Regions from separate parts of the Pseudomonas sp. 9.2(2024) genome, predicted to be linked through region 2. Evidence: predicted binding sites of a transcription regulator. Region 2 holds the regulator's gene; the other holds the start of a gene.

Region 1 (7,517 bases), 1.0 Mb from region 2:
GGCCTGCGCAAGATCCTCCTGCAAGCCAACCGCGCCAAGACCACCGGCGACAAGCTCAAGACCTTTCTGCAATTGCGCCCGAAACACCTGATCCCCGAATTCCCGCGCAACGGCGAACCGCGCACCGGCCTGTCGATGGGCGAGCACTGCGAGTTGATGGCGCAGACCTGGAACATCCCCCGCGAAGAACAGGATCAACTGGCCTTCGAAAGCCATCACAAACTGGCGGCGTCCTACAGCGAAGGCTGGCACAACGACCTGATGACCCCGTTCCTCGGCCTGACCCGCGACAACAACCTGCGCCCGGACCTGACCCTGGAAAAACTCGCGACCCTGAAACCGGCCTTCGAGAAAAGCGCCAAGGGCACGCTGACCGCCGGCAACTCCACGCCGTTGACCGATGGCGCGTCGGTGGTGCTGTTGGGCAGCGAGGAGTGGGCGAAGGAACGTGGTCTGCCAATCCTTGCGTATCTGCGCGACGGCGAAGCAGCGGCGGTGGATTTCGTCAACGGCGCCGAAGGACTTTTGATGGCGCCAGTGTACGCGGTGCCACGCTTGCTGGCGCGCAATGGTTTGACCTTGCAGGACTTCGACTACTACGAAATCCACGAAGCCTTTGCCGCGCAAGTGTTGTGCACGTTGAAGGCCTGGGAAGATCCGGAATACTGCAAGACCCGGTTGGGGCTGGATGCGCCGCTGGGCTCGATTGATCGCAGCCGTTTGAACGTCAAGGGCAGCTCGCTGGCGGCGGGGCATCCGTTTGCCGCGACGGGCGGGCGGATCGTGGCGAACCTGGCGAGTTGCTGGATGCGGCGGGGCAGGGGCGGGGGTTGATTTCGATTTGTGCGGCGGGGGGCAGGGTGTGACGGCAATTATCGAGCGCTGAAAAAGCAGCCCTCACCCCAGCCCTCTCCCGGAGGGAGAGGGGGCCTACCGAGTTGTCTTACGCTGTACATCGACCTGAAAGATCAGCGTCGATTATGGATTCAACAACGCTCGTTCAGGTCGGCGGATTTCTGAAGCATCCCCCATTCGGTCCCCTCTCCCTCCGGGAGAGGGCTAGGGTGAGGGGGCTTTTCAGGGCTCCCCCCAATCTCAAGTCCGGAACCGCCGCACCAACCCATCCAGCTCATTCGACAACCCCGCCAGACTCTGCGAATCCAGCCGCGCCGAATTCGCCAGCTCCGCCACCAACTGCGCATCACCATGAATCTGGCTGATGTGCCGATTGATGTCCTCAGCCACCTGATGCTGCTCTTCCGCCGCCGTCGCAATCTGCGTGTTCATGTCGCGAATCACATCCACCGACTCACGAATCTGCCCAAAGCTCTCCCGCGCCTCGCCAATCCGCGCTACCGATTGCTGCGACACATCGAGGCTGGCGCGCATCTGCTGGGTCACCGCGCTGGTGCGTTTGGCGAGGTTGCCCAGCAACCCGTCGATTTCCGCCGTCGAGTCAGCCGTGCGTTTGGCCAGTGCGCGAACCTCATCGGCTACCACCGCAAATCCACGGCCTTGCTCACCGGCCCGCGCCGCCTCGATAGCCGCGTTGAGTGCCAGCAGGTTGGTCTGTTCGGCGATGGAGCGGATGGTGCCGAGGATCGACTGGATGTCGTTGCTGTCGCGTTCCAGTTGTTGCATCGACTGCGCCGATTGCTCCAGTTCCTGGCTCAGTTGATCGACGCTGTGCACCGCCGCATCGATCTGTTGCTGACCTTCGCGGGCCTGACGCTGGCCGCTGTCGGCCGACTCCGCTGCCTGGCTGCACGAGCGGGCGACTTCGTTGGCGGTGGCGACCATTTCGTGGAACGCGGTCGAGACCATGTCCACCGCTTCGCGCTGGCGTCCAGCGGCTTCGGCCATGTCGCCGGAAACCCGGGTCGAACTCTGCGAAGTGGCGAGGATTTTCCCGGCCGCGCCGCCGATGTGCTGGATCAGGCTGCGGATCGCGGTGAGGAACTGGTTGAACCAGTTGGCCAGTTGCGCGGTTTCGTCGCTGCCACGGATGTCGAGGTTCTTGGTCAGGTCGCCTTCGCCCTGGGCGATGCCTTCCAGACCGCTGGCCACGCTGCGGATCGGCCGCACGATCAGGCTGGCGAAACTGGCGCCGACCACCGCGAAGATCACCGCCAGCACGGTAGCGATGATTGCGATCAGCCAGGTGAGTTTAGTGGCCGAGCTCATCACGTCGTTCTGTTTGATCAGGCCGATGAAGGTCCAGCCCAGTTGTTCCGAAGGCCAGACGTTGGCCATGTAACGTTCGCCGTTGAGCTCGACTTCCACCAGCCCTTTGCCGGCCTTGGCCAGTTGCGCGTAGCCCTCGCCGAGGCTGTCGAGCGGCTTGAAGTTGTGCTCCGGCTGCTTGGGATCGACCAGCACCGTGCCGCTGTTCTCCAGCAGCATCAAGTAACCGCTTTCGCCGAGTTTGATCTGTTTGACGATCTCGGTGAGCTGCTTGAGCGTCACGTCGATACTGACCACGCCGCCGTTGCTGCCGAGCTTGTTGTCGATGGTGCGCACGGTGCTGACATAGGTCGCATCGTCCTGCGCCCAGTAATAGGCGGCGGTGCGAAACGGCTTGCCGGGCTTGGCCTGCGCGGCCTTGTACCACGGGCGTTGACGCGGGTCGTAGTTGCTCAGCTTGGGATCGTCGGGCCAGGATACGTAGCCGCCGGCAGCGGTGCCGACGATTGCGTAGGCGTAGGCCGGGTGACTGTTGCCCAGATCCTGCAGAAAGGCGAAGACCTTCTTGTCCATCTCGCCCTGCGGAATGCTTTCGGCGTTGGCGCTCATGTAGGTCTTGAGGCTGTCGTCGGTGTTCTTGATCAGCGGTTGCGTCGCCAGGTAGTCGACGTTCTGGCTGATGCCGTCAAAGAAAAGCTGCATGGCGTTGCTGACCTGACGGATCTCGCGCCCGCTGCTGTCGACAAAATCGTCCCGTGCATCGCTGCGCAGGTTCAGTACCACCAGCGTGGCGACCAGCACCACGGGCAAGCAGGCGATGATTGCAAACGCCCAGGTCAACTTCTGTTTGATGTTCATCCGCGCTCCAGATTTTCTTGTAGGCCCACGCAGTGCAGATGACTCGCGGTTATTGGCAGCCGAAAAACGTTGTTTTCCACCCGTTTCCTTGAGTGCGACATCGAAGTTTTTTTGGAACGATTGTCGGACAAATTCCTCTGTCTCTGAGGAATTCGGCTGCCGGAGGGGGAAATTGAGGCTGGAATGGAAAATTCTTACGAGCTGCATGCGGCGGGATGTCAGATTCTGTCGCAAATGCCCTCAAGTCCTGTCGCCAACAACTTCGGCAGCCTCGGCTATGATTCGCAGCGGTCGATAAAGAGGCGGATCGGCCCGGTTTATCCGGCACAGTGTGTGCATCCACAGGTTCACAGGTCGGCAACCCCTCCCCGTGATGCGAGGATTGCCGTATAACGAATGACATTCGCGTGTTTGGTAATAAAGGACCCACAATAAAAGCTGATGAAGACTCCAAAACGCATTGAACCCCTGATCGAGGACGGTCTGGTCGACGAAGTGCTGCGTCCACTCATGAGTGGCAAAGAAGCAGCTGTTTATGTGGTGCGCTGCGGCAATCAGTTACGTTGCGCAAAGGTCTACAAGGAGGCGAACAAACGCAGTTTCCGCCAGGCGGCCGAGTATCAGGAAGGCCGCAAGGTTCGCAACAGCCGACAGGCCCGGGCGATGGCCAAGGGTTCCAAGTTCGGGCGCAAGGAAGCCGAAGACGCCTGGCAGAACGCCGAAGTCGCGGCGCTGTTCCGCCTGGCCAACGCCGGTGTGCGTGTGCCCAAGCCGTACGACTTCCTCGAAGGCGTGCTGCTGATGGAGCTGGTGGCCGATGAATACGGCGATGCCGCGCCGCGTCTGAACGATGTGGTGCTGGAGCCGGATCAGGCCCGCGAGTATCACGCGTTCCTGATTTCGCAGATCGTGCTGATGTTGTGTACCGGTCTGGTGCACGGTGACCTCTCGGAGTTCAACGTGCTGCTGACGCCGACAGGGCCGGTCATCATCGACCTGCCGCAAGCGGTGGACGCCGCCGGCAACAACCACGCGTTCAGCATGCTCGAGCGTGACGTCGGCAACATGGCTTCGTACTTCGGTCGCTTTGCCCCGGAGTTGAAGAAGACCAAGTACGCCAAGGAAATGTGGGCGTTGTACGAAGCGGGTACGTTGCACCCGGCCAGCGTGCTGACCGGCGAGTTCGACGATCCCGAGGACCTGGCCGATGTCGGCGGGGTGCTGCGCGAGATCGAAGCGGCGCGTCTGGATGAGGAGCGCAAGCAAGCCATCCGCGCGGCGGACGACGAGCCCAAGGGCAAGTCCGACGAACCGCCTCCGCCACCGTGGATGCAGTGAGCATCTGAAAAAGAAAACCCGGCTTCGGCCGGGTTTTACACATTCAAGGATTGATTGTGACCACCACCTCTCACAATGCCCGGCTGATCATCACGGCGCGGCTGATTTCCGATTTCGGCGCTTTCCTGAACATGGTTGCGCTGGCCACTTATGTCTATCTGCTGAGTAACAGCGCGATGAGCGTCGGGATCTTCCTGGCCAGTCGGGTGGGCGGCGGGATTTTTGCCAGCTTGATCGGCACGGCGTTTTATCGTCGATGCAGTAGCCGTCTGCCGTTGATTGCCTTCGATCTGTTGCGCGCCGCTGTGCTTGGGCTGTTGCTCATCGTGCCGGTCAGTCAGCAGGCGTTGTTGCTGCCGCTGATCGCGTTCGGTCTGGGCTTTGGTAATTCGATGTTCGCCATCGGCCTCAACAGCCAGTTGCCGCGCTTGATCGAGCCGGCGCAGTTGCTCAAGACCAATGCCTGGATCACGTCCGCCTCGTCCATGGCGATGGTCGGCGGCAGTCTGGTGTCCGGGCTGCTGGTCGCGGGATTTGGTTTTGAAACGGTGTTTGCGCTGAATGCGCTGACCTATCTGTTGGCGGCAGTGTTGATTGCGCCGCTGCGGTTCAGCGCACCGGAGCCGGTGGCCGAATCCAGCGCTAAACAGGGTGAATGGTCGGCTTTGCTGCAAGGCCTGCGCAGCGCTCCGGTGGTGGCCGCGATGCTGGCGGTGACCATGGCTGACACCCTTGGCAGCGCTGCTCACAACGTCGGTTTCCCGATCATTTCCAGACTGCTCACGCCGGACTCAGCCAGCACCACGCTGGGCCTGATGCTCGCGGTCTGGGCCGCCGGCAAACTGCTTGGTGCGCGAATCGCCAGTCGCCTGAACGGCTCGGAAAACATCCATCTGGAGCGCCGCTATTTCGGCGGCGTGCTGCTGATGTCCTGCGGCTTCATCCTGATGTTCCAGCAGCACAGCGTCGTCGGTCTGTTGCTGTTTTCGCTGCCGGCCGGATTGGGCGACGGGTTCTCGGAAGTCGGCCTGATGTCACGGCTGCAACGGGAACCGGAGCCCCTGCGCCTGCCGATCTTCAGCTTCCTGACGCTGTTGCAGATGACCGGGTTCGGCGTCGGCATGCTGATCGCCGCACCGTTCTATGAGTGGTGGGCGCCGGGTGCCGTGGTGCTGTTGTTCCACGGCATTCCCCTCGCCACAGTGCTGTCGATGAAAATCCTGTTGCTCAGGCGCGGGCGGGTTGCGCGCAGCAGCCCGACGCCAGTTCCTTGAGGATCGGGCAGTCCGGGCGATGGTCGCCGTGGCAGTGCTCGACCAGATCCTGCAGGGTGTCGCGCAGTTCGCCGAGTTCGCGGATCTTCTGATTCAGCTCGTCGATGTGCTGGCGGGCCAGGGCCTTCACATCGGCGCTGGCGCGCTGGCGATCCTGCCAGAGGGTCAGCAGCTTGCCGACTTCCTCCAGCGAAAAGCCCAGGTCCCGCGAACGCTTGATGAATGCCAGCGTGTGCAGGTCATCGTCACCGTAGACGCGATAGCCGCTGTCGGTGCGATGGGCAGCCTTGAGCAGACCGATCGACTCGTAATAACGGATCATCTTCGCGCTCAGGCCACTGTGGCGGGCCGCTTGGCCGATGTTCATCGGTTGTCCTCCAGATCCTCGGGTTTCCAGGTTTTCAACAGTAGCGCATTGCTCACCACGCTGACGCTCGACAGGGCCATCGCCGCGCCGGCCAGCACCGGATTGAGGAAGCCGAACGCCGCCAGTGGAATGCCGATCAGGTTGTAGACGAAGGCCCAGAACAGGTTCTGGCGGATCTTCGCGTAGGTCTTGCGGCTGATCTCCAGCGCGGCCGGCACCAGCCGAGGATCGCCGCGCATCAGGGTGATGCCGGCGGCGTGCATCGCCACGTCGGTGCCACCGCCCATGGCGATGCCGATGTCGGCAGCGGCCAGTGCCGGGGCGTCGTTGATGCCGTCGCCGACCATGGCCACGACGCCGGTTTTTTTCAGCTCGGCGACGGTGGCTGCTTTTTCCGCCGGCAGCACTTCGGCGTGGACGTTTTCGATGCCCAGCGCTTCGGCCACCACCCGTGCGCTGCCGCGGTTGTCGCCGGTCAGCAGGTGGCTGTGGATGTGCTGGGCGGCCAGTTGTTGCACCGCGTGCAGCGCGCCGGGCTTGAGGGTGTCGCCGAAGGCGAACAGACCGAGTACGCGGGGCGCCGGACTTTGCTCGATCAACCACGACAGCGTGCGACCTTCGGTTTCCCAGGCCTTGGCGGATTCGCTCAGGTTTCCGGCGTTCAGACCGCTTTCTTCCAGCAAGCGCCGGTTGCCCAGCGCCAGGCGCCGGCCGTCGAGGCTGCCGGCGATGCCGCGCCCGGTCAGAGACTGGCTGTCGCTCACATCCGGTACGTTCAGGCTGCGTTCGGCACAGGCATCCAGCACCGCTTTGGCCAGCGGATGCTCGCTGCCGCGTTGCAGCGCGCCGGCCGCTGTCAGCAGGGCGTTTTCGTCACCGTCGATCGCACTGAAATGCGCAATGCGCGGCGTGCCGGAGGTCAGGGTGCCGGTCTTGTCGAACACCACGGCGCTGACTTCATGGGCACGTTCCAGTGCTTCGGCATCCTTGATCAGAATCCCGTGCCGCGCGGCCACGCCGGTGCCAGCCATGATCGCGGTCGGTGTCGCCAGGCCGAGGGCGCAGGGGCAGGCGATCACCAGCACTGCGACGGCATTGATCAACGCGGTTTCCAGCGGCGCGCCGTACAGCCACCAGCCGATCAGCGTGGCCAGGGCCAGCAGCAACACGGTCGGCACGAACACCTGACTGACTTTATCCACCAGTTTCTGGATCGGTGCTTTCGCGGCCTGGGCGTCCTCCACCAGGCGGATGATCCGCGCCAGCACGCTTTCCGCGCCGAGCGCCGTGGTGCTCACGAGCAAGCGACCTTCGCCATTGATTGCCCCGCCGGTAACCTTGTCGCCCGGTTGTTTGGGTACCGGCAGGCTTTCGCCACTGATCAACGCTTCGTCAGCGTGGCTCTGGCCTTCCAGCACTTCGCCGTCCACCGGGAAGCGTTCACCGGGTTTGACCAATACGAGGTCACCGAGGCGCAGGGCGCTGATGGCGACGTC
Region 2 (7,517 bases):
CTGCATGTGCTGGCCTACCAGGAAATTCCGGACAACAAGCAAGTGACCATCGTTGCGACAGTAGGGCCCAACGGCTGAGGTAGTGGTTTATGCAAGTTAAGCGTTTTTTCGCCGCCGATATGCGTCAGGCCATGAAGCTGGTTCGTGATGAGCTGGGCGCTGATGCCGCCATCATTGGCAACCGCCGCATTGCCGGCGGCGTCGAGCTGACGGCGGCGCTCGATTACAAACTGTCGGCGCTGGCCCCGCGTGTTCCGAACATGGAACTCGAGGATGAGCTGCGCAAGACCCAGTCGCGCATCGTTACCGCCCAGGCCGAACTGAGCTTGCGTGGCGAAGCCGACGGCAACACCAATCGCCAGTTGTTCGCCGGGCTGCCGTTGACGGCCGGCCTGCCGCTGACCGCTGCCGAGCCGCTGACCGAACCGACCTACGAAGCTCCGGCCCGTCCTGCACCGGCGCCTGCAGCGGTTTCCGCTGGCGTCGACCCGCGTGCTCTGGACTCGATGCGTTTCGAGCTCAACAGCCTGCGCGAACTGATGGAAGTGCAACTCGGCACCCTGGCCTGGAACCAGCTGCAAGGCAGCCGTCCGGCCCAGGCCAATCTGTACCGTCGTCTGCAACGCATCGGTTTGTCCGGCCCGTTGTCCCGTGATCTGCTGTCGATGATCACCGAGATCGACGAACCGCGTCAGGCCTGGCGCATGCTGCTGGCGCACCTGGCACGAATGATTTCCGTACCGGAAGTCGAGCCGCTGGAAGAGGGTGGGGTGATTGCCATGGTCGGTCCTGCCGGCATGGGCAAGACCACCACGCTGGCCAAACTGGCCGCCCGCTACGTGCTCAAGTACGGCGCGCAGAACATCGCGCTGGTGAGCATGGACAGTTTCCGTATCGGCGCACAGGAGCAGCTCAAGACACTGGGCCGCATCCTCAATGTGTCGGTGACCCACGTCGATCCGGGCCAGTCCCTGGTGCAGGCGCTGGATCCACTGCTGCGCAAACGCGTGGTGCTGATCGATACCGCCGGCCTGCAAGCCAGCGATCCGGCCCTGCGCATGCAGCTGGAAAGTCTGGCCGGTCGTGGCATTCGCTCAAAAAATTATCTGGTCTTGGCAACCACCAGCCAGAAACAGGTTCTAACCGCCGCTTATCACAGTTACAAGCGTTGCGGGCTGGCCGGCTGCATCCTGACTAAACTGGATGAGACGGCCAGCCTTGGCGAAGTGCTGAGCCTGGCGATCAGTCATGAACTGCCGGTCGCCTACCTGACCGACGGCCCACGGATTCCGGATGATCTGCATCTGCCGCGCCGTCATCAACTGGTCAGCCGCGCCGTCAGCGTGCAAATGCAGGAAGAACCCAGCGAAGAAGCCATGGCTGACATGTTCGCTGATATCTACCACAGTCCGACCAAGCAGGTTGGCTGAGGTAATGAACCGTTTTTGTACCTACATCGATGGTCTGCCATGCATTGTTCCGGTTGTGAACGCGCAGCCAGTAATGTGGCCTCCGTCTATGCAAGACAAGGTAAAGAAATAACATGGGCAGCATGCATCCCGTACAGGTGATCGCGGTGACCGGCGGCAAAGGTGGCGTCGGCAAGACTAATGTGTCAGTGAACTTGTCCCTGGCGCTGGCAGAGCTTGGCCGTCGGGTCATGCTGCTGGACGCCGACCTGGGGCTGGCGAACGTCGACGTTCTGCTGGGCCTCACACCCAAACGCACCCTGGCCGACGTGATCGAAGGCCGCTGCGAGCTGCGCGACGTGCTGTTGCAAGGCCCCGGCGGAATCCGCATCGTGCCGGCCGCTTCCGGCACCCAGAGCATGGTTCACCTGAGCCCGGCCCAGCATGCCGGCCTGATTCAGGCGTTCAGCGACATCGGCGACAATCTCGACGTACTGGTGATCGACACCGCTGCGGGTATTGGTGACTCGGTAGTCAGTTTCGTTCGCGCAGCCCAGGAAGTGTTGCTGGTGGTCTGTGACGAGCCGACCTCGATCACCGACGCCTACGCGCTGATCAAACTGCTGAACCGCGATTACGGCATGAATCGCTTCCGCGTCCTGGCCAACATGGCCCAGAGCCCGCAGGAAGGTCGCAATCTGTTCGCCAAGTTGACCAAGGTCACGGATCGCTTCCTCGACGTCGCCCTACAATACGTCGGCGCGGTGCCCTACGACGAAAGCGTGCGCAAGGCGGTGCAGAAGCAGCGTGCGGTCTATGAAGCCTTCCCGCGTTCCAAGTGCGCACTGGCGTTCAAGGCGATCGCACAGAAGGTCGACACCTGGCCGCTGCCCGCCAACCCGCGCGGCCACCTCGAATTTTTCGTCGAGCGCCTCGTGCAGCAAACGGCAGGACCTGTGCTATGACCGCCAGCGGTATGAATTTCTACAAGAAGTCGGCGCGTGACGCGCAGTACGAGCTGATCGAGCGTTACGCGCCACTGGTCAAACGCATCGCCTACCACTTGCTGGCGCGATTGCCGGCCAGTGTGCAGGTCGAAGACCTGATCCAGGCCGGGATGATCGGCCTGCTCGAAGTCTCGACCAAATACGACGCCAGCAAGGGCGCCAGTTTTGAAACGTACGCGGGCATCCGGATCCGCGGTGCGATGCTCGATGAAGTCCGTAAGGGGGACTGGGCGCCACGCTCGGTTCACCGCAATACCCGTATGGTCAGCGACGCAATTCGCTCGATTGAAGCTAAAACCGGCCGTGACGCTAAAGATCACGAAGTTGCGGCCGAACTCCAATTGAGTCTCGACGATTACTACGGGATTTTGAACGACACCCTGGGCAGCCGGCTGTTCAGTTTCGACGACCTGTTGCAGGACGGCGAACACGAAGGGCTGCACGAGGATGGCGCCAGTGCTCATCTGGAGCCGTCGCGCGATCTGGAAGACGAACGTTTCCAGGCCGCGCTGGCGGACGCGATTGCCAATTTGCCGGAGCGTGAGCGACTGGTGTTGGCGCTGTACTACGACGAAGAGCTGAACCTCAAGGAGATCGGTGAAGTCCTTGGCGTCAGTGAATCGCGGGTCAGCCAGTTACACAGCCAGTGCGCGGCCCGCTTGCGGGGGCGTTTGGGGGAGTGGCGAGCGCGCTGAAGGCAGTGTGGGGACACTGCGAACGAGGCTGGTGCGGTGGTGAACGGCACCGGTCTCGATCTGTCGTGCTCCAGACAGTCATCGAGTGTTTTGCCGGATTGATTGAAATGGCGCGTCCAGGTGCTGGGCGCGTTTAAGACTGCTTGGAGGTCGAATTGAACAAAGACATGAAAATCCTCATCGTTGATGACTTCTCAACGATGCGGCGGATCATCAAGAACCTGTTGCGTGATCTGGGGTTCACCAACACCGTTGAAGCCGACGATGGCACCACTGCCATTCCGGTACTCAACAGCGGCAGCATCGACTTTCTGGTGACCGACTGGAACATGCCCGGCATGACCGGTATCGACCTGCTGCGCCACGTGCGTGCCGATGAAAAGCTCAAGCACCTGCCAGTGCTGATGGTGACCGCTGAAGCCAAGCGCGAGCAGATCATCGAAGCGGCCCAGGCCGGCGTTAACGGCTACGTGGTCAAACCTTTCACGGCCCAGGCGTTGAAAGAAAAAATCGAGAAGATTTTCGAACGCATCGGCTGATGAACGCGCGGGGGAGCTATGGAGCATAACGAATCTTCACAGGGCGATTTTGAGTCGACCCTGAAAAAACACGCGGTCGAACTGGTCGAGAGCCTTGAAAAAGGCAAGTTCGGCGACGCTGTGCAACTGATCCATGAGCTCAATCAGACCCGTGACCGTGGCCTGTACCAGGAAGTGGGCAAGCTCACGCGTGAACTGCACAGTGCGATCGTCAATTTCCAGATCGATCCGCACATGCCGCAGGCTGAGGAAGTGTCGCAAATCACCGACGCTACCGAGCGCCTGAGCTACGTGGTCAAACTGACCGAAGCTGCCGCCAACCGCACCATGGATCTGGTGGAAAGCGCGACCCCTGTGGTCAATGGCCTGGCTGACGAAGCCCAGGCCTTGAGCGCCGATTGGGGCCGCTTCATGCGCCGTGAGGTCGGGGCTGAAGAGTTCCGTGAACTGGCGCGCCGGGTCGACGGTTTTCTGGCACGCAGCAGCGCGGACAACCGCGCGGTGTCGAGCAATCTGAACGACATTCTGCTCGCCCAGGATTACCAGGACCTCACAGGCCAGGTGATCAAGCGCGTGACCCAATTGGTCACCGAAGTCGAAAGCAACCTGCTCAAGCTCGTGCTCATGGCCAGCCAGGTGGACCGCTTTGCGGGCATCGAACATGACCGTGCGGCGATGCTTGCTGAAAAAGATCCACAAAAACATCTCTCGCAGGGTGAAGGTCCGCAGATTCATGCCGATAAACGAGAAGACGTTGTGTCCGGTCAGGACGATGTGGACGATTTGCTATCCAGCCTTGGATTTTGAGTTTTTTTGGGTTTTTAGACCTGTAGGAGCACCCCATTAATGAGCTTCGGCGCCGATGAAGAGATCCTTCAGGATTTCCTGGTTGAGGCCGGCGAGATTCTTGAGCAACTGTCCGAACAACTGGTCGAGCTGGAAAGCCGCCCGGATGACGCAGATCTGCTCAACGCAATTTTTCGCGGTTTCCACACTGTAAAAGGGGGCGCCGGCTTCCTTCAGCTCAACGAGCTGGTGGAGTGCTGTCACATCGCCGAAAACGTGTTCGACATCCTGCGCAAGGGTGAACGACGCGTCGATGCAGAACTGATGGACGTGGTGCTCGAAGCGCTGGACGCGGTGAACAGCATGTTCAGCGAAGTCCGCGATCGCAGCCCGATCACCGCCGCCACCCCGGAACTGCTGGCCGCCCTGGCGCGTCTGGCCGAACCGCAATCGGCGGATGAAGCCCCGGCTTCGCCTGTCGCCGAGATGATCGAAGAACTGGTCGTCGAAGGTGATTCGGGTGACATCACCGATAACGAATTTGAACAGTTGCTGGACTCGCTGAACGCCGTCAAGGCCGAAGCCGAAGCCCCGGCGGCTGCCGCTGCACCTGCTTCCACCGAAGCGGCCAGCGATGAAATCACCGACGCCGAGTTCGAGTCGCTGCTCGACCAGTTGCATGGCAAAGGCCAGTTCGCGGCCGACGCCGTGGCACCGGCGGCCGCTGCACCTGCTGCTCCGGCGGCGGGCGACAGCTCGGACATCACCGACGACGAATTCGAGGCCTTGCTCGATCAGTTGCACGGCAAGGGCAACTTTGCCGTTGATGCGCTGGAGTCGGCGATTGCTTCGGTTCCTGCAACGGCTGCTCCGGCAGCGGCTGCGGCCGGTAGCGATCTGATCAGCGATCACGAGTTCGAATCGCTGCTCGACGATCTGCATGGCAAAGGCAAGTTCACTGACGTCGCCACCGGTGCCGTCGTGACGGCTGGCAATGCTTCTGCTGTTGCAGCGCCTGCTGCGAAGGCCCCGGCCGCTGCGGCAAAACCTGCTGCAAAAGCGCCTGAGCCGAAAGCCGAACCGGCCAAACCGGCTGCCGCTGCGGCACCGGCTCCGGCCCGTGCACCGGCGACGCCGCCACCGGAAAAACCGGCGAGCGAAGCCGAGACCACCGTGCGTGTGGACACTGCACGTCTCGACGAAATCATGAACATGGTCGGCGAGCTGGTACTGGTGCGTAACCGTCTGGTGCGCCTGGGCTTGAACAGCGGCGACGAGTCGATGCAGAAGGCCGTGTCGAACCTCGACGTGGTCACCGCCGACTTGCAGACCGCGGTCATGAAGACCCGGATGCAGCCGATCAAGAAAGTCTTCGGCCGCTTCCCGCGTCTGGTTCGCGACCTGGCACGCCAGCTCAAGAAAGAGATCAACCTGGAACTGGTGGGCGAAGAGACCGACCTCGACAAGAACCTCGTCGAGGCACTGGCCGACCCGCTGGTCCACTTGGTGCGCAACGCGGTTGACCACGGCATCGAGTCGCCGGAAGAACGTGAAGCTTCGGGCAAGGCCCGTGGCGGCAAGGTGATTCTGGCGGCCGAGCAGGAAGGCGACCACATCCTGCTGTCGATCTCCGACGACGGCAAAGGCATGGACCCGAACGTCCTGCGCGCCATCGCCGTGAAACGCGGTGTGATGGACAAGGATGCCGCCGATCGCCTGAGCGACACCGAGTGCTACAACCTGATTTTCGCCCCGGGTTTCTCGACCAAGACCGAGATCTCCGACGTGTCCGGCCGCGGTGTCGGCATGGACGTGGTGAAGACCAAGATTTCCCAGCTCAACGGTTCGATCAACATCTACTCGACCAAGGGCCAGGGCTCGAAGATCGTCATCAAGGTGCCGCTGACGCTGGCGATCATGCCGACCCTGATGGTGATGCTCGGCAACCAGGCGTTCGCGTTCCCGCTGGTGAACGTCAACGAAATCTTCCACCTCGACCTGTCGACCACCAACGTGGTGGATGGCCAGGAAGTGGTGATCGTGCGGGACAAGGCGCTGCCATTGTTCTACCTCAAGCGCTGGCTGGTCAGCTCTGCCGCTCACGAAGAGCAGCGCGAAGGCCATGTGGTGATCCTTTCGGTGGGCACCCAGCGGATCGGCTTCGTCGTCGATCAACTGGTCGGTCAGGAAGAAGTGGTCATCAAGCCATTGGGCAAGATGCTCCAGGGAACTCCGGGCATGTCCGGCGCCACCATCACCGGTGACGGCCGCATTGCACTGATTCTCGATGTTCCGAGCATGCTCAAGCGTTACGCCGCACGGCGTATTTGAATCCGGGGCGGCGGGGCGACAACGTCCCGCCGCACCTAATGGAGTGTTTATGGCAGTCAAAGTCCTGGTGGTGGACGATTCGGGTTTTTTCCGCCGCCGCGTCTCGGAAATTCTTTCAGCGGATCCGAGCATCCAGGTTGTCGGCACGGCAACCAACGGTAAAGAGGCGATCGATCAGGCCCTGGCCCTCAAGCCGGACGTGATCACCATGGACTACGAGATGCCGATGATGGATGGCATCACGGCCGTGCGGCACATCATGCAGCGCTGCCCGACCCCGGTGTTGATGTTCTCCTCGCTGACGCACGAAGGCGCCCGGGTCACCCTGGATGCGCTGGATGCCGGCGCGGTGGATTTCCTGCCGAAGAATTTCGAAGACATCTCCCGCAATCCGGAGAAGGTCAAGCAACTGCTGTGCGAGAAGGTTCACAGCATCTCGCGCAGTAACCGTCGTTTCAGTGCCTACAGTGCGCCGGCGCCTGCCGCGACACCTGCACCTGCGCCGACTCCGGCAGCAGCGCCGTCGAGCTTTGGCAGCCACAGTGCTCCGGCCCGTCCGGCACCTGCGCCTGCACCGACTCGCGCGCCAGCGGCCAGCGCTTCGTCGCCGGCCCCGAAACGCAAAAACTACAAGCTTGTGGCGATTGGTACATCGACCGGCGGCCCGGTAGCGCTGCAACGGGTTCTGACCCAGTTGCCGGCCAACTTCCCGGCACCGATCGTGCTGATCCAGCACATGCCGGCAGCCTT

The links. The regulator FliA, encoded in region 2, starts transcription of late flagellar genes. The targets are predictions, from matches to a motif close to CTAAAGTTTNNNNNNNNNNNGCCGNTAA.
Region 1: the regulator FliA is predicted to act here: its motif matches at 3,192-3,219, upstream of ABFB52_RS04420 (methyl-accepting chemotaxis protein).

Annotation. Positions count from the first base shown of each region.
Region 1 covers NZ_CP155585.1:1,009,384-1,016,900, forward strand. Annotated here, with positions in the region: partial or broken gene ABFB52_RS04415 (acetyl-CoA C-acetyltransferase) at 1-886, shown strand, start outside; gene ABFB52_RS04420 (methyl-accepting chemotaxis protein) at 1,096-3,042, opposite strand; gene ABFB52_RS04425 (PA4780 family RIO1-like protein kinase) at 3,484-4,380, shown strand; gene ABFB52_RS04430 (MFS transporter) at 4,437-5,654, shown strand; gene cueR (Cu(I)-responsive transcriptional regulator) at 5,608-6,021, opposite strand; gene ABFB52_RS04440 (heavy metal translocating P-type ATPase) at 6,018-7,517, opposite strand, start outside.
Region 2 covers NZ_CP155585.1:2,008,960-2,016,476, forward strand. Annotated here, with positions in the region: gene flhA (flagellar biosynthesis protein FlhA) at 1-78, shown strand, start outside; gene flhF (flagellar biosynthesis protein FlhF) at 90-1,430, shown strand; gene fleN (flagellar synthesis regulator FleN) at 1,544-2,374, shown strand; gene fliA (RNA polymerase sigma factor FliA) at 2,371-3,111, shown strand; gene ABFB52_RS09040 (chemotaxis response regulator CheY) at 3,279-3,650, shown strand; gene ABFB52_RS09045 (protein phosphatase CheZ) at 3,669-4,457, shown strand; gene ABFB52_RS09050 (chemotaxis protein CheA) at 4,497-6,767, shown strand; gene ABFB52_RS09055 (chemotaxis response regulator protein-glutamate methylesterase) at 6,817-7,517, shown strand, end outside.